Regions from separate parts of the Pseudodesulfovibrio senegalensis genome, predicted to be linked through region 1. Evidence: predicted binding sites of a transcription regulator. Region 1 holds the regulator's gene; each other region holds the start of a gene.
What was found. Region 1 encodes sigma-54, which starts transcription at its own class of promoters, with help from an activator protein. Its sites were predicted from a motif close to CTGGCACGGNNNNTGCTT; they were not measured.
Positions count from the first base shown of each region.

Region 2: a site for sigma-54 is predicted at 2,983-3,000, ahead of F8A88_RS11310 (DUF5320 domain-containing protein). Genes of this name have one in related genera too.
Region 3: a site for sigma-54 is predicted at 3,401-3,418, ahead of F8A88_RS00520 (NifB/NifX family molybdenum-iron cluster-binding protein). Genes of this name have one in related genera too.

Region 1 is NZ_WAIE01000001.1:1,239,350-1,246,482, reverse strand. It holds gene F8A88_RS05885 (manganese-dependent inorganic pyrophosphatase) at 114-1,034, opposite strand; gene F8A88_RS05880 (PTS sugar transporter subunit IIC) at 1,114-1,815, opposite strand; gene F8A88_RS05875 (PTS sugar transporter subunit IIB) at 1,824-2,273, opposite strand; gene F8A88_RS05870 (PTS sugar transporter subunit IIA) at 2,285-2,713, opposite strand; gene rapZ (RNase adapter RapZ) at 2,717-3,634, opposite strand; gene F8A88_RS05860 (PTS sugar transporter subunit IIA) at 3,610-4,059, opposite strand; gene hpf (ribosome hibernation-promoting factor, HPF/YfiA family) at 4,062-4,610, opposite strand; gene rpoN (RNA polymerase factor sigma-54) at 4,651-6,063, opposite strand; gene lptB (LPS export ABC transporter ATP-binding protein) at 6,330-7,052, opposite strand; gene F8A88_RS05840 (LptA/OstA family protein) at 7,054-7,133, opposite strand, start outside.
Region 2 is NZ_WAIE01000004.1:290,518-297,650, reverse strand. It holds gene F8A88_RS11325 (Lcl C-terminal domain-containing protein) at 1-594, shown strand, start outside; gene F8A88_RS11320 (amidoligase family protein) at 659-1,639, shown strand; gene F8A88_RS11315 (gamma-glutamyl-gamma-aminobutyrate hydrolase family protein) at 1,632-2,432, shown strand; gene F8A88_RS11310 (DUF5320 domain-containing protein) at 2,631-2,927, opposite strand; gene F8A88_RS11305 ((Fe-S)-binding protein) at 3,191-4,489, opposite strand; gene F8A88_RS11300 (sigma-54 interaction domain-containing protein) at 4,705-6,027, opposite strand; gene F8A88_RS16055 (tetrathionate reductase family octaheme c-type cytochrome) at 6,215-7,133, opposite strand, start outside.
Region 3 is NZ_WAIE01000001.1:116,602-123,734, reverse strand. It holds gene F8A88_RS00535 (4Fe-4S binding protein) at 1-1,001, opposite strand, end outside; gene F8A88_RS00530 (iron-sulfur cluster carrier protein MrpORP) at 1,162-2,421, opposite strand; gene F8A88_RS00525 (NifB/NifX family molybdenum-iron cluster-binding protein) at 2,512-2,871, opposite strand; gene F8A88_RS00520 (NifB/NifX family molybdenum-iron cluster-binding protein) at 2,871-3,356, opposite strand; gene F8A88_RS00515 (sigma-54 interaction domain-containing protein) at 3,506-4,855, opposite strand; gene hypB (hydrogenase nickel incorporation protein HypB) at 4,984-5,643, opposite strand; gene F8A88_RS00505 (hydrogenase maturation nickel metallochaperone HypA/HybF) at 5,664-6,008, opposite strand; gene F8A88_RS00500 (DUF47 domain-containing protein) at 6,351-7,025, opposite strand; gene F8A88_RS00495 (inorganic phosphate transporter) at 7,053-7,133, opposite strand, start outside.

The DNA.
Region 1 (7,133 bases):
TGGCCCATCATCATGTGACAAAAATCACAATAACGTATGGGCATACCCCTGAATAAACAAAAAGCCCGCCGACATTGCTGCCGGCGGGCTGAACAGTCATTACCGACCAGATATTAGCCTTCAAAAGCCTTGATGAAGTTGGGAGCAACCTGCTTTTTGCGGCTCATGACGCCTTCCAGCCAGATGGACTTGCCTTCGGGAGCCTTGCCAAAAGCCTTTTCGACAACGGAAACGTCGTCAGAGGCGATCAGCATTTCGGAACCTTCCTTCATGATGTCGGTCAGCAGCAGGAAAACGGAGTGGCGGCCATCGGCCTTGACCTTTTCGATTTCAGCCTGCAGACCTTCCTTGTGGGAGTCCAGCATGGACAGGTCCACGACTTCCAGCTGGCCGATGCCGACCTTGTTGCCGGACATGTCGAAGTCCTTGTAGTCGCGGAAGACCAGTTCGTTGGCGGAAGCGCCGTCAACAGCGGACTTGACCTTGAACATTTCCATGCCCAGAGCCATCACGTCGGCAACGCCGGCGATCTTGGCCAGTTCGTCGACAGCTTTCTTGTCAGCGTCGGTGCAGGTCACGGATTTGAACATGACGGTGTCGCTCAGAATGGCACAGAGCAGGATGCCGGCGATGTTCTTGGGAACTTCAACGCCGTAGAAATCATACATTGCCTTGATCACGGTGCCGGTGCAGCCAACAGGCCAAACCCACATTTCCAGCGGGTTGGGAGTGGTCACGTCGCCCAGCTTGTGGTGGTCGACAACGGCGACGATTTCGCCCTTTTCCAGATTGTCCATGGACTGGGACAGGTCGGTGTGGTCGACCAGAATGATCTGCTTGTCCGTGGCGTCAGTCACCACTTCCGGGGCGGAAAAACCGAATTTTTCCAGAACAAAAGCGGATTCGGGAGCAATTTCACCCTGTGCAATGGGCTTGGCTTCCATGCCGCGCTTGGTCCAAAGATCAGCAACCGCGATAGCGGAAGCAATGGTGTCGGTATCCGGGTTTTTGTGTCCAACAACTACGATAGCCATATCAAGTCCTCCTATTGAAATTACTTGAGAAAAATTGTTGATCAAGTCATTTTCAGAATGTTCGGATTATCACAATCTCTTACGGCTGCCAAGCTATTCCGGGCCAGATTGAGAAAAAAAGAACAAAAGCGATCCCGATACTCAGCACGACATAGGCCCGGCGAAGACGGAGGGCCATGACGCCTCCCAATGTTGCCGTTATCCAGAGGTGGGGCCATGTAATGTCGAGGCTTTGGAGAAAACTTGAAAAATTATACAGAAACCAGTCCAGTACCCAGTACAGGGCGAGGATCGTTATAAAAAACAAAACCCAGGATCCTGCGAATGCGGTCAGTGTGGAGCGTGCGATCAACAGGCCCGGAAGTCTTGGGTCCAGCGGCTTTCTGGACCAATTCAACAGTTGGTTGTAGCTTTTGCGTTGCTTTTCGCGCAGCAAGCCTTCGAGCCGGGCTCCGGCCCATGCCAAAGGCATACAAGCAAAGATGATGGCCAGAACCTGACCGGGAGCGGAAGCATTGAGCCATGTGCACAGACTGAGGGTTGCAAAGGTCGTAGCCGTGAGATGTGGTGGAATATAGGTTCCTGCCGGAATAAGGTCGAGCCAGAAAAGTTCAAAGAAAATGCTGATACTCAGTGCCATTTCGTAATTATTCGAGAAAGCGCCCCAAAAAAGACCGATAACCAGCGGACGTTCGAGAAGGCCAAGGCTGATTGTATTCCTGAACAGGGAAAAGACGGCAAAAAAAAGCGATACGAGCGCAAACCAGCCGACAGTTCCCACAGACATACTCACCACTTGACCTGCACAGTATCGTTGGGGACACACCTGAAGTCGAGGTCGATTCCGTTTTTGGCAAAAAAACGCAAACAGGCTTCGTCTTCTTCATTGACCGCCACACTGGGGGACAATTGCCGTTTGCCCGGGCTGTAATGCACGTTACCGATGTTGAGCGTTTCAAAGGCAACGCCCTGTTCATAGGCCCGGCGTGCGTCCGCACAGTTGTTGAAGAGGATGAGGTAATCCGAGTTGAGCGTTTCAATCGCGGTTTCGAGCGCACCAACCGAAACAAATATGCTTTCGATGTTACCCGGAATTGCCAGGGTCATGATCTGCTGCTGCATGATGTCGGCAGCCAACTGGTCATTGGCGACAACTATGGTTTTAACGCCTGTATACGGCAACCATGTCTCGATGATTTGCCCATGAATGAGGCGATTGTCTATACGAACCCAATCCATTGGCATAAATCCTATTTTTTTGCCGTACGTTTGCGCAGCAGTTCTCCGGCCACCACGATGCCCTGCAGGCCTGCATCCCTGACAGCGGCGGCCATATCCGATAATTTCATATCCCGTCCCTGCAACGCCTTGATGATCATGGGCAGGTTGACGCCGGCAACCACCTCGATTTCGTTTTCTTTCAGCAGTGAAAGGCTGAGAGTTGTGGGAGAGCCGCCGAACAGGTCGGTCAAGAGCAGGACTCCTGCCCCGACATCCGCTTGTTTGGCCTTGGCGCGAATGGTTTCCACTGTGGCGTCCACTTCCCTGTTGACGTCGACGCTGACGGCAAAGCATCGCTCCTGCTCACCGAGGACTGTTTCAGCCGCACGCACAAGTTCTTCTCCGAAATTACCGTGTGTGACCACGACAACGCCAATGGACTTGGTTGATTCGGACATGATTTATCCCAACTCCAGATGTCTGTGTTCGATTGTAGAGGAATATCCGGCTTCGCGTAATTGGCTGAAAAGACTTTCCGCGACGGAAACGGACCTGTGCCTTCCTCCTGTGCAGCCTATGGCCACAGTGATCCTGTGTCTGCCCTCTTCGGCATATAAAGGCAGGAGGTAGATCATGAAGTCCGTGAAGCGTTGCATGAACGTCGATCCGGGGTCGGTTTTGAGCACATAATCAGACACCTGTGCATCCTTGCCGGAAAGCTCCCGTAGTTTTTCATCAAAATAAGGGTTTGGAAGAAAGCGGAGGTCAAAAACAAGATCCGCCTCCAGTGGAACGCCATACTTGAACCCGAACGTCACCACACGCACACGCATTCCGCGCGGGTTGTTTTCAATATCAGTCCATTTCTCTTGGAGAATTCTTCGCAGATCGTGGATGGAATAGTCCGTGGTGTCCAACACCAGATCGGCGGAATCCCTTATGGGATCAAGTACTTCCTTTTCCATTTCCAAGGCCTGTTCAAGCCCGAGGTTCCTGGATTCCAAAGGATGCAGGCGCCGCGTGGTGGCATAGCGTGTGACCAGAGTTTCCGCGCGGCATTCAAGAAACAGAATGGTCAGGTCTATGCCCATTTTTTCCAATTGTTGATTGGCTTCTTCCCATTCCTGAATGAAATCGCTTTGACGGAGATCCATCCCAAGTACAAGACCACGATGCTGGGTTGTCTTGGGTTGAAACATCTCGGCCAGCTTCGGGAGCATTGCTGTGGGCAGGCCGTCCACACAGAAATAGCCAAGGTCTTCAAAAACCCGGAGAGCTGTACTTTTTCCCGATCCGGATAAACCGGTGACAAGGATGACCGGAAATGTTGAAGACAAAATGAAATCCTTGTTGGTTAGGCGTTTTTCAAGATTTGCCAAAGAGCCTTGGCGTCTTCGGCCTTGAGAAATTCCTGACGGAAGTGTTCATCCTTGAGCAGACGAGAGATATGGGCCAGCAGTCGCAGGTGCATTCCGGCCACCTGCTCCGGAGCCATGACAAGAAAAAAAATGTGGCAGGGCTTGAAGTCCAGCGCTTCGTATTCAATGCCTTTGGTGCTTCTGCCCACAACCACAGAAATCCTGTCGATGGCATCCAGTTTTCCATGGGGAATGGCTATACCGTCGCCGATTCCCGTGGTTCCGAGTTCTTCCCGTTCAAGAAGGACACGGACCGCCTGGTCCGTGTCCATTCCATTATTGTCCTTTTCAAGGGGGGCCACAAGTTCTGTCAGAACCTGTTTCTTGCTGCTTCCCGAAAGTTCCGGGACGATGTAGGCCTCTTGAAGATAATCACCAAGTTTCATGATCAGTGTCCAGGATCGATCAATCCGAAATCGCCGTTGTTTCGTTTATAAATGACGTTGATGCCTTCGGTGTCGGCATTGCGAAAGACAAGGAATTCGCCGTCCGTGGTGTCCAGCTGCATGGCTGCCTCGTCCACGGACATGGGTTTGGGCTCATAGGAGTCACTGCCGACGATTGTCGGGGTCCAGTTGCCGGATTCCTTTTCCAAAAAAGACAGATAGTCCATCTGGACGACCTTGTTGGCTCGGGCCTTCTTGCCGCGATCCTTCATCTTTTCGCGTAATTTGCGCAATTGCGCTTCCAGCTTGTCCAGCACCAAGTCGATGCTTGAATACATGTCCTCCGATGTTTCAAACGCAGACAAATGAATATTGTCCGCATTGAGCACAACATCGGCCTTCTGGCGAAACTTCTCAACCATGAGATTGACCTTGAGCTCGGCCGTGTCAGAATGGGACACGTACTTGCCGAGTTTTCCAAAGCGCTTTTCAGCATACTTCTTGAGATGGTCGGACGGATCGAAGTTCTTGAAGGTGAAGCTGATGTTCATGGACTACCCTCCTGAGTTTGTGGGTATTTGACAAGCCCTGTTAGAAAAACTCCTTTCGCTTTGAAGATGAGGCAATGCCCATTGCAGAACGATATTTTGCCACGGTTCTTCGTGCGATGTTTACATCGAGTTTTTCTTTCAGAATTTCACCGATTTTTTCGTCACTGAGCGGTTTTTTCGGATTCTCCTCGCTTATAAGTTGCTTGATGAGTGCCTTGACGCTCTCGGAGCCGACCTGAGAGCCATCCCCCAAGTCCAAAGCACTGTTGAAAAAGAATTTCAATTCAAAAATACCGTGGGGAGTGGATACGTATTTATTGGTCGTGATCCGGCTCACGGTGGATTCATGCATGCTGATGTCTTCGGCAACCTCTTTCAGGATGAGTGGCTTGAGTTTGGTCACACCCTCTTCAAAAAAGTCCCTCTGAAATCTGACAATGCTCTCAACTACTTTATACAACGTACGTTGCCGTTGGTACAGGCTTTTCATCAGCCATGCGGCAGATCGCATTTTTTCGGAAAAATAATCCTTTTCCTTTTCGTTGCTGGCCTTGAGATTATCCACGTAAAAGGAGTTCATTTGAAGACTGGGAAGGCCGTCATCGTTGAGCATGATGACGAACTCGTCTCCGAACTTGTATACGAAAACATCGGGGCTGACGTAATGTGGTTCTGTGGAGGAAAAATTCGTCCCCGGCATGGGATCCAAGGTTTGGAGGAGGTCAAGATAGGATTTGAGATCCTCCATGGATATCTTGAATTTGCGCACAAGGGGCTTGTACCGGTGCTTTTCAAGGTCCTCGAGATGATCGGTGACCAATGAAACCAAAACAGGATCGCTGTCAAACCCTGCTACCTTCATCTGGACCAGCAGACATTCCTGGGGGGTGCGAGCCGCTATGCCCACAGGGTCGAGCAGCTGCATCTTGCGGATCACCTTTTCCACAAGTTCGGCTTCCACAGGGATCATGGACATTATTTCGTCCACACTGGCCTTGAGGTAGCCGTTGTGGTCGAGATTGCCAACGACAACATCGCCTACGGCAATTTCTTCATCCGTAAAATTGGAAAGGCGCATTTGCCAGCTCAGATGTCCTTCGAGCGAAGGCTTGGAGGCCAGCCGTGCCTCAAAAGACATACCCTCTTCCGGGATTTCTGCGTCCCGGGAGTGTGATTGTTTCGAAGTACTGGAAAACTCACCAAGATAGTTCTCCCAGTCTGCATCCTTGACTAGGGCGTCGTTGGCATCTTCTGTGGCGGAGCGATCGTCTTCGACTTCGGACACGGCTTCATTTTCCGTTTCTTCAAGAAACGGATTCTCCAGCAACTCTTGCTGTACGGTTTCAACCAGCTCAAGCCTCGACAATTGCAGCAGCTTGATTGCCTGCTGTAATTGCGGTGTCATCACAAGCTGTTGAGAAAGTTTGAGTTGTTGCCTGAGTTCAAGTCCCATATACGTACCGTTCCGATTTTTCCTGTTGGGAAAAACTTGTTGTTATTTTTTATTTATCCTGCATGGATTTCGTGCAATCCGCAATGAGCAGGAACGAATTATACTAAATTTGAATCAACATAACCTATTGTGACTTTTATTTTTCCTCAAATCAAACTCTTTACATGAAAAAAATGTACCAATGTTCACAGCCGCTGTAAATCGGGAATTCGGGAAAAAGGGAACAATCCGGACGAAGCCGGTACAGGGAATGGAGGAGAATGGATTTAGAGGCAAAAATCCTCGCCCAGATAAATCTGTCTGGCCTGACTGTCCTGAACAATGACTTCCGGCGTGCCTTCAAGAATAATCGTACCTTCGTATACGAGGTATGCGCGGTCACAAATATTCAGCGTTTCACGCACGTTATGGTCAGAAATCAAAATTCCGATGCCCATACTTTTGAGTACGGAAATGATTTCCTGAATATCGATAACCGCAATGGGGTCGATACCAGCAAACGGTTCGTCAAGCAGAATGAAGCTGGGGTTGAGGATGAGAGCCCGGGCGATTTCCAGCCGTCTCCGCTCGCCACCGGATAGAAACATGGCGGGCTGGTCAGCCAACTTGGAAATTGTAAACATATCCATGAGTTCTTCGGCCCGGGCATTTTGTTGGCGTGGCGTCATGGAGGTCTGTTCAAGGATGATTTCAAGGTTCTGGCGAACCGTGAGTTTTTTGAAAATAGAACTTTCCTGTGGCAGATAGCTGATGCCAAGGCGGGCTCGTTCATGCAAGGGCTGGTCAGTTATGTTTTGGCCGTTGAAGGAAACATCCCCGGTGTTGGGCTTGACGATCCCCACCAGCATGTAAAAGGTCGTGGTCTTGCCCGCGCCGTTAGGACCGAGAAGTCCCACCACCTCCTGTTTGCCCAGGTTCAGGTTCACGCTGTGGACAACCTCTTTTTGTCCGTATCGTTTGCTGAGGTTCGCGGCGACCAGACCTTCCATGCTATTGTACCTTCAATCCCTTGGGCGCGAAAAAGATGGCCTCCACGCGCTTTCCCTTGTCGCCAACAACTTCACTCCTGT
Region 2 (7,133 bases), on a different contig from region 1:
ATGGCAACGGCCTACGCATGGCGAGTGCAAATGCAGGGCGGGCGCATGTTCTACGGCAAGAAAACCGACCCGGGCATGGGCTGGCCCGTTCGTGGCGAAAGCATTGTCCTGCCGCGCACCGGACAGACGAACTGCCATGACGTTTCGGGCAACACGATGGACTGTGAAGGCTGTTTGCAGGACGGCGCGCTGCAAACCGGGGCGCCGTGGCCGGAGCCGCGTTTCACGACCAGGGAATTCGGCATCGTGGACCGGCTGACCCGGCTCGTGTGGCACGCATCTGCGGACCTTGCGGGACCGGCCCATTGGCAGGACGCGCTGAACGCGGTGCAGAAACTGAACCGCGATTCCGATATCGTCTGGCGGCTGCCGGACATCAACGAACTGGAATCGCTGGTGGACGCGTCGCAATCAAGCCCGGCACTGCCTTCGGGCCATCCCTTTGCACGGACCGCAGAGGCATACTGGTCATCCACCACAAGCTTTTATGAAACCGACTGGGCCTACGTCCTGTACATGCACAAGGGAGCGGTGGGCGTGGGCTTCAAGCAAAAGCCCGAGTTCAACTGCTGGCCGGTGGCCGGTCCGCTGTAGGCAGGCCCCCGCCACACCAAACGAACGTTCCGGCCCCAAAAACATACGCAAGGGAAAACAATTCATGGAATGGACATATCCGAACAGGCAAAAACGCGACGACGGCCAATACCGGCGCGTGGGATTCGAGCTGGAATTCGCCAGCGTGGGCATGGACCGGCTCGGCAATAAAATCGCCGAGCTCTATGGTGGAGAACTCACAAAATCATCAAAGTTCCGCTACAACATCACGTCCGGGGAATTCGGGGACTTCGGCCTTGAGGTGGACTCCATCCAATTACAGGAGCGCACCTATCTCGCCTTTCTGGAAAAACTCGGGTTCACTCCCGACCCCGACATGCTGGACCGCATCGACGACACCCTGTTCAATCTCGCATCCATTGCGGTGCCGCTGGAGATAGTCACGCCACCCATACCCATGGACAGGATACATGAGTTGGACCGGCTGGAAACCGCGCTCCGGGAGATGCACGCCAAAGGAACCCGCGCGTCCCTGCTCTACGGGTTCGGCATGCAGTTCAATCCCGAAATTCCCGCGCGCGACCCGTTCACCCTGCTTTCGTACCTGCGGGCGTTTTTGCTGCTGCTCGACTGGCTCAAACAAAGCATCAACGTAAACCTGACCCGCAGGATATCCCCGTTCATCAACGATTTTCCTCCGCAATACGTGGCCAAGGTGCTGGACCCGGCCTACAGGCCCGGCCAGACCGAACTCATTGACGACTACATGGCCTACAACCCCACCCGCAACCGGCCGCTGGACATGACCTGCCTGTTCGCTCATCTGGACAAAAAGCGCACGCTGGATTCCATCCACGAACCGCAACTGGTCAAACCCCGCCCGGCCTTCCATTACAGGCTGCCGGACTGCCGCATTGACGAACCCGGCTGGTCCATGGCGCTGGAATGGAACCGTTGGGTCACGGTGGAATGCCTCGCCGCCGACCTCGGCGTCATCGACGCACTGAGCCGCGAATATCTGAAACCGGGCAGGACCCCGGCCCGCTGGGTGGCGTTCCTGAAGGATGCGTACCTCAATGCATAGGCCGCGCATCGGAGTGAGCACACAGGACCGCGGCGGGTTCGCCCCATGGCTGTTCATATGGCTGAACCTGCGCCTTGCGGGCGCCGTTGCCGTGCGCATCACCCCGCGCAGGCCTGCGGACATCGCCGGGCTGCACGGGGTGGTGCTCAGCGGCGGGGCCGACATCACCCCCGGCCTGTATCAGGACGCGGAAAAGCCCATGAGCATACTGGATGCCACCAAGGATACCGAAAAACGCCATCCGTGGTGGATTCACCTCGTGCGCATGCTCGTTTCGCTGGCCATTTTCGTGTTTCGCTACCTTGCAGCGCGCAAAGGTGCACCGGCCACCAGCGAGGCGCGCGACGCACTGGAAGTCCGGCTCCTGCAACAGGCGCTTGAAAAGGATCTGCCCATTCTGGGCATCTGTCGGGGCATGCAGCTGGTCAACGTGGTCTGCGGGGGAACCCTGCACCAAGAAATAGCGGACGTGTACGAAGACGCACGGCATCCCAATACGGTCTTTCCGGTCAAAAACGTCGATACGGCACAGGGCAGCCGCCTCGCGCGCATCACGGGCAGGCAGACCCTGCGCGTGAACGGAATGCACCATCAGGCGGTGGATGCTCTCGGCAAGGGGCTTGAAGTCGTTGCCCGGGACGAATCAGACATGGTGCAGGCGCTGGAAGGCACGGAAAAACGCTTCGTGCTCGGCGTGCAATGGCACCCGGAATACATGATCCAGTTCCGTTCGCAACGCAGGCTCTTCAGAGCCCTTGTTGCTGCGGCCGCCGAATCCGTGCAGCAGGACTGACCGGGACGGGGCGCTCGCGGCTCACTCTTCGCCAGCCAGAGTTTCCTTGAAAAAACCGGCCAGCGCCTCGGCCGGTCCGCGACTCCGTTTTCTAGCGCACCGCGAGAGTCCGCCAACCTCCGAAACAGACTGAAAAGGGCCGCCCGTTGCACCGGGGCAGCCCTTGCAGAGAGGAGGAGTAAGTCAATGAATGCTGCTTCAGGATTTCCACGACTCCAGACGATCCTTGATCCGGGTCGCTTCCTGCTCCAGAAGCTCGAGTCTGTGTTCAAGCGAGGCTTTTTCCTCTTCGGGCGACAGAGCCACCACCGGGGAGGCGACATATGCGCCGCCGTATCCCGGTCCGAAACCGCGGCCAAAACCGCGTCCGAAACCACGGCCGTAGCCGCGTCCGCGACCATAACCGCCGTATCCGGCGCCGGTGCCACAGTTTCCGAATCCGCCGCCTGTCATGGCGCCCATTCCGCGCGGACCTGTTCCGTCAAATCCAGGCATGATGCAACTCCTTGCTGTTATCCCCGGACAGAAACATCACCACTTGCCCTCGTATAAGCATTTTCCGGACCAACACCTTAACAATCTGGGATCATGATCTTTATCGTCAAAAAATGATCAAATGACCCGGCAGCACGGCGTTATTTGTTCCCATCCGCAGGGCCGCGTCTGCGCAGATTTCGCCCACTGCAACAGCCCGCCCCACACATAAGACACAAAAAAAATGCGGCCCGCCCGGATCAATCGAACAGGCCGCGCTCGACTTACAGTCCCACGTTTTGCAGGTCTTCCCCGAGGTATTCGCGTTCGTTCTCGCCGAGAATGCCCAGCGAAAGCGCGATCAGGGTCCACAGGTGCACCACCGGGAACCCGGCCTCGTAGTGCTCGCTCAGGTCGTGAATCTGCGAATGACAGTTGTGGCAGGGCGCAATGCAATAGTCCGCCCCGGTCTGAAGAATCTGGTCCAGCTTGATGCGGCCGTACGCCCGGCGCGCCTCGGTATAGCCGGATTGCAGGAATCCGCCCCCGCCGCCGCAACAATAGTTGTTGGAACGGTTGGGCCACATGTCGATGAAGTTTTCCTCGCCCACCACGGAGCGGATCACGAAACGCAGGTCCTCGGCAACGGGATCGCCCAGCGACTTGCGCACCAACTGGCAAGGGTCCTGAACCGTAAAGGTCACGCCCAAATCCTTGTTCCAGTCGGAATTGACGGGCAGCTTGCCCTCGCGAATCCAGCGCGCATAGCACCGGATAATGCTTTCCATTTCAAAATCATGCTCAACATTGAACTTTTGCAGTCCGGCCCGGACTGCGTAGAATTCGTGGCCTCACTCGGTATTGAGCCAAACCTTGCACCCGAGGTCTTCCACGGCCTTGGCCTTGTTGCGCACCACGGTTTCCCATGCGTCGTCGTCGGCCAGGAACATGCAGTAGTTTTCCGCGGCCCAACCCCTGGTTCCGTAGGTCCAGTCCGCGCCGACCATGTTCAGTATCTTCCAGAGGGGCACCATCTCGTCCGGTTCGGTGACCGGCTCGCGCGAGTTCTGGTTCAGGAAGTAGTATGCGCCCTTCTTGTCGATGGGTGCTTCAAGATTCTCAAAGCCGGGCTGGGTTTCGCGAACCTCTTCGAGCACATCCTCGATCACGAACTTGAAGTCCTCGCTGGACGCGCCCATGGCACTGTTGCCATCCGTATTCAGGGCCTGCTCGCAGGAACCGAGAATACCCTTGGGCCGCTGGTCGCGCGGCCATGTCTGGCGCGCATAATAAACCAACTGCGGAATATCCACTTCCATGGGGCAGGCATAAATGCACCGCTTGCACATGGTACAGAGCCAGACCCACGGCGTGGACATGATGACCTCGTCCTGCCCCATGGCGGCCAGACGCAGGAACTTGCGCGGGCTCATGTCCTCCAGCCCGGTGGCCGGACAGCCCGCGGAGCAGGCCCCGCAGGTGAGGCACATGTTCAGGTTGCCGCCCTCGGGCAGCAACTCCTGCACCTTGTCCATGAACTTGGACTGTTTCACGTCAATGGAAAGCACTGCGGATTCGCCCATGATACCTCCTTGCGGCTTTGCCGGACGCGCAACGCGCCCAGACTATCCGTAAAGAGCAAGAGCAAGGCCAAAATCGCAGAATATCCGGGACCAATGATTTCAACGGATTAGGCAGGCAGGGAAACCAATGATGCAACTGATGTTGCGTTATCGTGTTGCAGTGCGCAACAAACAACGCAACAGATGCAACATCGGCAAAACGCCCTTGTGGCGTATCACAGCCCGTGCTTGCGCCTGCGCCGCCACAGGGTGGTGCGGTCGATGCCGAGCGCCTGCGCGGCCTCGTTCATACGCCAGCCGTGCCGGTCCAGATGTTGGCGAAGCCGTGTGCGCTCGTCGGTCTCGTCTGATGCATCTCCGCCGGGCACTGCCGGACGCGGCCCGGAAAGCAGATAGTGCGGCAGGTCGGCCGCGTGGATGGTCTCGCCGGTGCTCAAAATGACCCCGTGTTCGATGATGTGCCGCAGCTCGCGCACATTGCCGGGGTAGTGGTAATCCAGAAGGACTTTGAGTGCGCGCGGCGAAAGCTCCTGTGCCGTTTTTCCTTGCAACGCCGAAAATTCGTTCAGAAAATGGTCGATGAGCAAAGGGATGTCGCAGCGACGCTCGGACAGCGGCGGCAGGGCAAGCTCCACCACACGCAGACGGTAAAACAGGTCCGGCCGGAACACGCCCCGGTCAGCCATGGCCGCAAGATCCCGGTTGGTAGCGGCCATGAGGCGCACGTCCACGCTCTCCGGGCTGGTGGCCCCGAGGGGAATGTATTGCTGCTCGTCCAGTACCTGCAAGAGTTTGGCTTGCGATTCCAGCGGAATGTCGCCCACCTCGTCCAGAAAGATGCTGCCGCCCTGCGCCTCGGCAAACAGGCCGGGCCTGTCCTCCCTCGCATCCGTGAACGCACCCTTACGGTAGCCGAAAAGCTGCGATTCCAGCAGACTGGCAGGAATGGCCGCACAGTTGACCTTCACGTACGGGCCGGACGAGCGCGGACTCAAGTTGTGGATGACCCGGGCCAGCAGGTCCTTGCCCGTGCCCGTGTCGCCCTGCAGCAGCACCGTGGCCTCGGTGGGGGCGACGACCTCCACGGTGCGAAACAGCCGCTGCATGGCCGGATCGCGCCCCACCATGTCCGAAAAGCGATAGGACTGGCGCACGCATTTTTCCAATGCCTGCCGGGCCGTGAGGTCCACAAAGGATTCCACCCCGCCCAGCACCGTGCCCTGCTCGTCGCGCAGCACCGCGGCGGTGACCTCCAGCGGCACGCGCCGGTTATTCCGGTTCACGATCTCCACGCGCGCCTTGACCACGTTGCGGCCGGAACGCATGGCCTGCTGCAGGTGGCATTTCTTTACGCAGCGGTCGGATCCGAACACGTCGCGGCAGAGTCTGCCCATGGCCTCCTGCGCGGTAAATCCCGTGATGCGTTCGGCCTCGCGGCTGAAAAAAATGATCCTCCAGTCCGTGTCCACGGCAAACACGCCCAGTCCGACGCAGTCCAGAATCCGCTTCAGCCCGGTGGAATCGACCTGCCCGTTCATGACATTTCCTTTGGCGGCCCTCGACGCGCGCCCGAATTCCCTCTTTCATGGTTTTATTACCATAGTTACCCCGGTTTGCATGTTCATGGCAACCCGGCACCGGGAAAGACACTGCTGCACCGCACAAAAAAAACGGCCCCGAACCGCAATGGTCCGGGGCCGCGTTGTCGTTTCCGGGCAATGTCCGCTACTTTGCGGCCGGGCCGTAGCCCAACGGCAGCTGCTTGAAGCGGCCGCCATAGATGATGGGGTCACCCTTGTAGCCGAGTTTCTTGAACTCGATGTAGTTGGTGACGCCGATCAAATCGCCCACGTCGCGTCCTTGGGACTGCATGTACCTGAAGTCCGTGCCCCTTTCCGCCAACTCCTTGAACTTGACGTTCCGGGAGTCCTGATGGCAGCGGTCGCACGTCTTCTCGCCCTTCAGGCTTTCATGGCACTGCACGCAGGAGAGCGCGCTCTCCTTGGGCATGACCTCGTGCTCGATGCGCCAGTACATATCCGTGGCCACCCACATGTATTTGCCGCTGTACGGCAGCTTGGCCTTTTTCATGCCCTCGCCAAAGGACTTCTGCCAGTCCCGGTTCTTCCAGTAGGCGGTCTTGTCGTCCTTGCCGTAAGGATACAGGTGCGGAATGAGCAGATAGCGATGCTCCGCATCCGCGGGCTGGATGCCGGACATGATCTTGAACGGCGTGATCCGCGAATGGGGGTCGCCGATGGAACCGATGGGCTCGGTGATGCGCGTGCGCACGAGCTGCTGCTTCTGTTCAAAGGTCAGCGTTTCGCCGGGCGCGAATCCCTGTGCCTCGGGATCAATGGCGTCGCCGAGCAGCAGGCGGCTCATGAAGCCGTTGTACCAAGCATACTGCGGCTTGGCGGATTCCTTCCAGAGGAAGCTCCCCTTTTTCCAGTTGTAATCCGGCTTGCCGTACTTGTCCTTGCCCACCACACGCTCCGTGTCTCCGGCCGTGGACCAGTCCCACCACGTCTTGGTGGGGCTGCACTTGGAATAGACCGGCGAATGGCAGGTATTGCAGGCCACGGTGGTACTGTGCTTGTTCAGGTGATGGTCCAGCAGGGTGTCGCCATAGTGCGGCGCGGAC
Region 3 (7,133 bases), 1.1 Mb from region 1:
GGCATGGAGTACATGCGCCGCAGCATGTCCTGCGGCATTGCCGCGTCCCAATGCCCGGTCACACGTGCCACAATCCAGACTCCCAGCAACACGGCAACACAGCCAGCGACAACGATCCAGAACGGCAAACGACGACGGCCGGCGCTCACGTTCAGACAGTCCGGAACAGGACATGCACCAACGCATTCGGCGCAGCCGATGCATTCGGGCGAGCCCACGGAGATCCGCTCATGAACGGGAATGCCCATGGGACAAGCCTGTGAACACCGTCCGCAATCCACGCAGGTCGCAGGATCACGCCGCACTCCCAGCGGGGAAAAAAACGCGGCCAACCCCAGCAGTGCGCCATAGGGACACAGAAAACGGCACCAGAAATTGCGCCAGACAATGCACAGCACGAGCAGCGCTCCCAACACGGTCAGGGCCGCGGCAGAGGGATGCAGAAAAAAATCCAGCATGCGTGCGTCTGCCGTGATGTTGTAGGACGAGCGCATGAACCGCTCGGCAGCGAACAGGCTCATGCCGAAGAAGGTGGTATACAGGAAAAAGCCAAGCAACAGATACTTGAGGCCGTGCAGGGGCACAGCAAGCCAGCGGGGCGGGGTGCGGGCCAGGCCGATGCGCCTGCCCAGTTTTTCCAGCAGGCCGGAAATGAAACCCACGGGACAGACATACGCGCAGAAACCCTTGCGGAAAAGCCAGCTCATGACCAATGCGGCCACCAGAATGGCCAGTCCGGCCGGATGCACCGGGTCCCATTGTCCGGTCATGACCAGCCGTTTCAACCCCATGAGCGCGCTGATGGGCAAAAAAGCCTCCACGGCCGGCGGACGGGGGACGAAATCCGGGCTTGCGCCTCTGGCCCAGCTTACGAACCAGAAAAAGGTCCAGCCCACGTACAGGCAGAACAGCGTGAACGCGGCCTGCACCAGCCCGCGAAGCGCGGCCGGTGTGCGAAAGAGTTTGTGTATGATTTTCATGGCCCGGCAAGACAACAGCATGAACGCGCTCCTGTCAATGCCGGTTTTCCGCGAAAAGCGCCTGCGGCCAGCACGGACGCCTGTTCACGCCGAATGGCCACAAAAAATCAGGGGGACGCGGTCGTTCGGACCGCGTCCCCCGTCTGGGAATGGAGGCATGTCGGTTATGCCTTGTATTCGTTTAGTGGTCGCAGGTGTTTGCGCCGGTGACCAGCGATCCGTCCAGATACTGCTTGACCACGGCTTCCGGCTCCAGGGACGGGGCGCCGGTGATCACGCGCACGCCGCGATCCGTGAACATGGACTGGGCCTTGGCCCCCATGCCCCCGGCGATGACCAGATTGACTTTCTGGTCCGCGCACCATGCGGGAATCACACCCGGCTCATGGGGCGGCGGCGTTTCGAAATGCGTGGAGATGATGGACTTGAGCTCCGAGTCCACGTCCACCATGGCAAACTGCTCGCAATGGCCGAAATGCATGCACAACTGGCCCTGCACCACGGGAATGGCGATACGGACTCGACCGTTTTCGGAATTCACTTCATCGACCTTGGGCATTTCTTTGTTCTCCTGCAATGCGTCGGCCAGATCAAGCATGTGCTTGATGACCGCATTCATGGCCTGGGCCGTGGCGGAATCGTGATCCACCTTGACCAGCGGGAAGCCTTCGTCGCCGGAGCGGGCAACTTCCGGATCGATGGGAATGCGACCCAGGAACTTGGTGCCCATTTCCTTGGCGAGCTCTTCACCGCCGCCGGAATTGAAAATGTTGTGTACAGCGCCGCAGTCCGGACAGGCAAAGCCGGACATGTTTTCCACGATGCCCACCAGCGGGTTGCCCAGCTGGCGCACAAAGGAAACCGAACGTCGCACGTCATCCACGGCCACGCCCTGCGGGGTGGTCACGACCACGGCATGGGCGTCCTGACCGAGGGTCTGCAAAGTGGAAAGCGGCTCGTCGCCGGTGCCCGGAGGGCAGTCCACGATGAGGTAGTCCAGATCGCCCCAGGCAACGTCCTGCACGAACTGCTTGATCAATCCCATCTTGACCGGACCACGCCAGATTACGGCGTCTTCCTTGCTGGGCAGCATGAAACCGAGGGACATGACCCACAGGTTGCGGCTCCAGGAAATGGGTTCGATGACCTCGCTGCCGATGTGGGGCTGCTGGCCCTCCAGCGACAGGAGTCGGGGCACGCTGGGTCCGTGCACGTCCACGTCCAGAAGACCGACACGCTTGCCCGCCTGCGAAAGGGCCACGGCAATATTGGTGGCAACGGTGGACTTGCCCACCCCGCCCTTGCCGGACATGACCACGATCTTATGCTTGATGCGGCCAAGGGTTTTCTTGAGTTTCAGTTCCTCGGGACTTTCGGCACATCCGCCGCCGGAACATCCGCCGCCCTGGGCGGATGAACAGCTACCGCATGAGTCACTCATGATGATTCTCCTGATATTGAAATTCCGGCCAAGGCCGTTGTGTAACGGGAAATAATCACTGACGCGGGGTTGTCAAACCCCTTTTACCCATTACCAGTGGCCTTCCTTGTCCGGACCCTGTGCAACCTCGAGGGAGCCGGCCTTGAATGCGTCCACGGCTTCCTGCACGGTTCCGCCCTGGCCGAGATACATGGCGATGCCGCCGTGTTCCAGAGCCTTGAACGCCTTGGGACCGGCGTGGCCGGTGATCACGGCCTTGGCCCCGGTGGCGGCCACGTTCTGTGCGGACTGGATGCCCGCGCCCTGCGGCAGGGTCAGATTCTGTTCGTTATCAACGTATTCGTGCTCGCCGGTCTCTGTGTCGTAGATCACAAAACCGGTAGCGCGCCCGAAACGTGCGTCCATGGGACCGGAAAGGTCCGGTCCGGTGCTGCTGATTGCTATTTTCATCAGTTACCCCCGTTCATTTTCTTTTTGAGTACGCCGCCCGCCCGGCAACCGGCTGCACCCTGCAAACCGGCTCCCCGGCGCCGTCCCAAACCATTGCCGGAGCGGCAACGACCCATTCCCGGCCAGGTCGCGTCGCCTCTCGCGGCACGGCACCCGGGCATGGCCAGAGACTCGATGGAGCCTCGCACAAAGGCGTCGAGGACTTCCTCGACGCCGCCCCTGACCCACGGGCGGACGGCGATACCAGCATTGACAAGCTGTCGTTCAGTGCGGCCGCACAAGGCGCCGCATACAAGAGTTGTTACCCCGCAGGCCAGTATGGCGGATGTCCTGTCCATTGGGTCCTTTGAGGGAAGGGATAGGTGACCTGCGGGGCAAATTCCGTCCTCGTCCACCTGATAAAACCGAAACTCGTCCGCGTTGTCGAACACGGAAGCAAGACGATCTTCATAACAGGCCAGGCAAACGAGTTGTTTTTCATTCATAAGCTTTTGCTCCGCCACGGGTTGTCGCGACGGACACCTCCATAAAGCACACAATGTGCCAACGCAATAAAATCAATAATTACAGACAAATAAAATTTTCTTGCCCCGAAAAAAACGGCGCAGACTTCGCCTTGAGAAAAAACGAAGGCTTATTCTGCGCCCGTTTCCGCTCCGGTTTCCGCACAACGCTGCAGCATGCGCCGCAGGGTGTCCTTGGAAATGCCGAGTTCGCGGCAGGTGGCCATCTTGCGGCCCTCGTTGCGCTCCAAAGCCTGCAGCACGGCCCGGCACTTGATTTCCTCCAGCGTGCCGCCCACACCTTCGGCCAGCACGTCCGCTGATTTGAGCGGCCGGATGCTGTCCGGCAGGTGTTCCAGCTGAATGAAGCCGTTGCTACACAAAATGAAGGCGAACTCGAGAATGTTTTCCAGCTCGCGCACATTGCCGGGGAAATCGTGCCGCAGCAAAAGCGCCATGACGTCTTCGGACACGCCCTGCACGTTCTTGTCCTGCAACGTGTTATATTCGCGTATGAAATGATTCACCAAAAGCGGAATGTCCTCACGCCGCTCCCGCAGCGGCGGCAGGCGCAGGGTGACCACATTCAGCCGGTAATAGAGATCCTGCCGGAAGGTTCCCTCGGCCACGAGGGTTTCCAGATCACGATTGGTGGCCGCAATGATGCGCGCGTCGCACGGCACGGGCTTGACCCCGCCCAGCGGCTCATAAACCTTCTCCTGCAACACGCGCAACAGCTTGACCTGCAACTTGGCGGGCAGATCACCGATCTCGTCCAGAAAAATGGTGCCCCCGGCAGCCAGCTCGAAACGCCCGGGCTTGTCGCCCTTGGCGTCGGTAAAGGCCCCGGCCTTGTACCCGAACAGTTCGGATTCCAGCAACGTATCCGGCAGTGCTCCGCAGTTCACGGCCACGAACGGTCCTTCGCGCCGTGTGCTCAGGTTGTGCACGGCGCGGGCGAACAGCTCCTTGCCCGTGCCGGATTCGCCCAAGAGCAGCACGGTTGCTTCGCTGCGGCTGACCTGCGGCAGGATACGGAAAATCTTGTCCAGCGCCTCGCTGCGGCCCACGATGTCCTCGAAGCTGTAGTGCTCCTCGACCTTGCGGCGCATGAGCTGCAATTCCGTCAGGTCGCGGAAGGTCTCCACGCCGCCCACGATTTCGCCGTCGGCATTGCGCAGGGGCGCCGCGGAAATGGACACCGGCACCTTCTGCCCGTCCGGCCGCACGATGAATATGGACTTGCAGGAAATCACGCCCGAATTGGCAACGCATTCGCGCAGGGCGCAGGAACCGTCGCACAGGCTGGAGTGAAACACGTCCCAGCACTTCTGGCCCAGGGCCTCTTCGGCAGGAATCCCGGTGATGCGCTCGGCCGCCTCGTTGAAATAGGTGATGTTCCAATCCGTATCCACGGTGAACACGCCATCGGCAATGGAGGCCAGCACATCCTCGAAGGGTAGGTCTTTCGGAAACGACATGGGCGCAGCATACGCCCAAAATTCACGCATGAAAAGGGATGAAATGACGAAAAAAAGGACGGATTATTCGCCCAAAAAAAGCCCCGCACGGCAAGCCGTGCGGGGCGCAATAATCACATTCCAAGAATCTACTTCTTTTCCGCTCGTTTGGCACGCAGCCATTCGTACCAATCGTCAAGCCCTTCGCCATTGCGGCAGGACAGGGGCATGACCTTGATATCCTTGTTCAAGGCCTTGGCATGCCTGGCCGCATTGTCGAGGCTGAAGTCCACATAGGGCAAAAGATCGGTCTTGTTCAGCAACATGACCGCGGACAGGTGGAACATGAGGGGGTACTTTTCCGGCTTGTCGTCACCCTCGGTCACGGAAAGCAGCGTGACCTTGTAGTCCTCGCCCACGTCGAATTCCGCCGGACACACGAGGTTGCCCACGTTTTCCACGAACAGGATGTCGATATTGTCCAGATCCATGGAGCGGATGGCATCCAGCACCATGCCGGAATCCAGATGGCAGCCGCCCTCGGTGTTGACCTGAACTGCCTGCGCACCAGTGGCGGCCACGCGGCGGGCGTCGTTATCGGTTTGCAGATCACCTTCCACCACGGCCATGCCGAACTCGTCCTTGAGGTCGGTCAGGGTGCGTTCCAGCAGGCTGGTCTTGCCCGCTCCCGGGGAACTCATGAGATTCAGGCACAGAATGCCTTTTTCCCTGAAAGTGTTCTTCAGTTCCTCGGCTATGCGGTCGTTGGCTTCCAGCACATTTCTGACGATGGGAACTTCCATGCTCATTGCAGGCTCCTTGTGCCGCCCTATTCCTCGGCGGGTTCCACGAAATCGATATACAGTTCCTTCCCCTCCAAAACATCGTGGCCAATGACCGCCTCGCATTTGGGGCACGGGGTATAGCGGACATCTTCCGGAAAAAATTCCTCGCCGCACTCTCCGCAGCGCAGCTTCAGGGGAATTTCGCTCAATTCCAGCACCGTGTCCTCGAACTCGGTGCCCGGCACAAGGGCCGTCCAGCAGAATTCCATGGATTCGGACACCACTCCGGCCAAGGCGCCGTTCTTGAGAACCACACGCTTGAGTCGGGGAATATCCCGCTTGGTCATTTCATCCTTGAGTATCGCCAAAATGCTTTGGACTATTGACATTTCATGCATAAGGAGAACGATTTACCGCAAATACGGCCCGGCGGCAACAGGCTTTCGGCAACACATGCGGCATGAAGCGCAATTTTTTCCACAACCACCGGAAACAACGCGATAAAAAATCGGACACCAGAACCGCGACCGCCCCGATTCCCTTTCGGCTGATTCGGCGAGTTCCAAACCGAAGCCGCGCAGCGTGGGTGCCCCCTCAATTCGCAAGGCTGGCGAGAGCAAGCGAGGGCTAGGAGAAAAAAAAAGACCAAGGCCGACGCGTACAAAACGTACGCGAGGGGTTGGTCTTTTTGCATCGACGACGCAGTCACGCCGCTATCGGCAGCCGTAAGGCTAGCGCGCTATCATGTTGCGCAAACAGTCCACGCAGTTCTCGCAGTTATGCCCCATGTCGCCCAAGCAGTCGATGAAGTGTATCACCTGATAGATGTCCTTGAAATCCATGTCCGAATTGTAAATCCTGCCCTGCAGCTTGTTGGCGGCCTTGCGGATGGTCTCCCGCTCGTGGCGAACCTTGCGATAGCAGTCCTTGGTGCCGGAGCGGTCCAGAGATTCGCCGTGCACAAGGCCGATGGTGGACTTGAGCGCCGGCCCAAGCAGTTCGGTGGCGTGGCGCACGCTGTCCAGCAGGTTGATGAGTTCCTTCTGGAATTCATTGGGGATGGCAACGGGACGCATACCCAGCCAATGCAGGGCATCCTGTGCGGCGTCGAGGATATTGTCCTGAAATTTCGTATAATTGAGGAATGTGCTTTTATCCACGGCCATGAACAGGCCGCGCGGCAGATGGTTGCGGATGTTCCGCTTGATCTTGTCCGCATGGTTTTCGATGGTGTCGATGGTTTTGGTCAGTTCCTCGAACTCGCGACACACGCCACCGGAAACATAACACTCAAGAGATTCATCAATGGTGGCCACGCACTCGGAAATCTTGTCGTAATGCTCCACAAGGCCGTCCATGGGCGAACGCTTGGCGATCAGTCCGAAAAAGGGAATTTTCAAAAACATGGCAGGACTCCGTATATGTTTTCGCGCCTAGAGGCACATCCATTTCAAAAGCTCAAATATGACGATGCTTGTCAAGGCCGCAATGGGCACAGTCAGCAACCAGTAGAT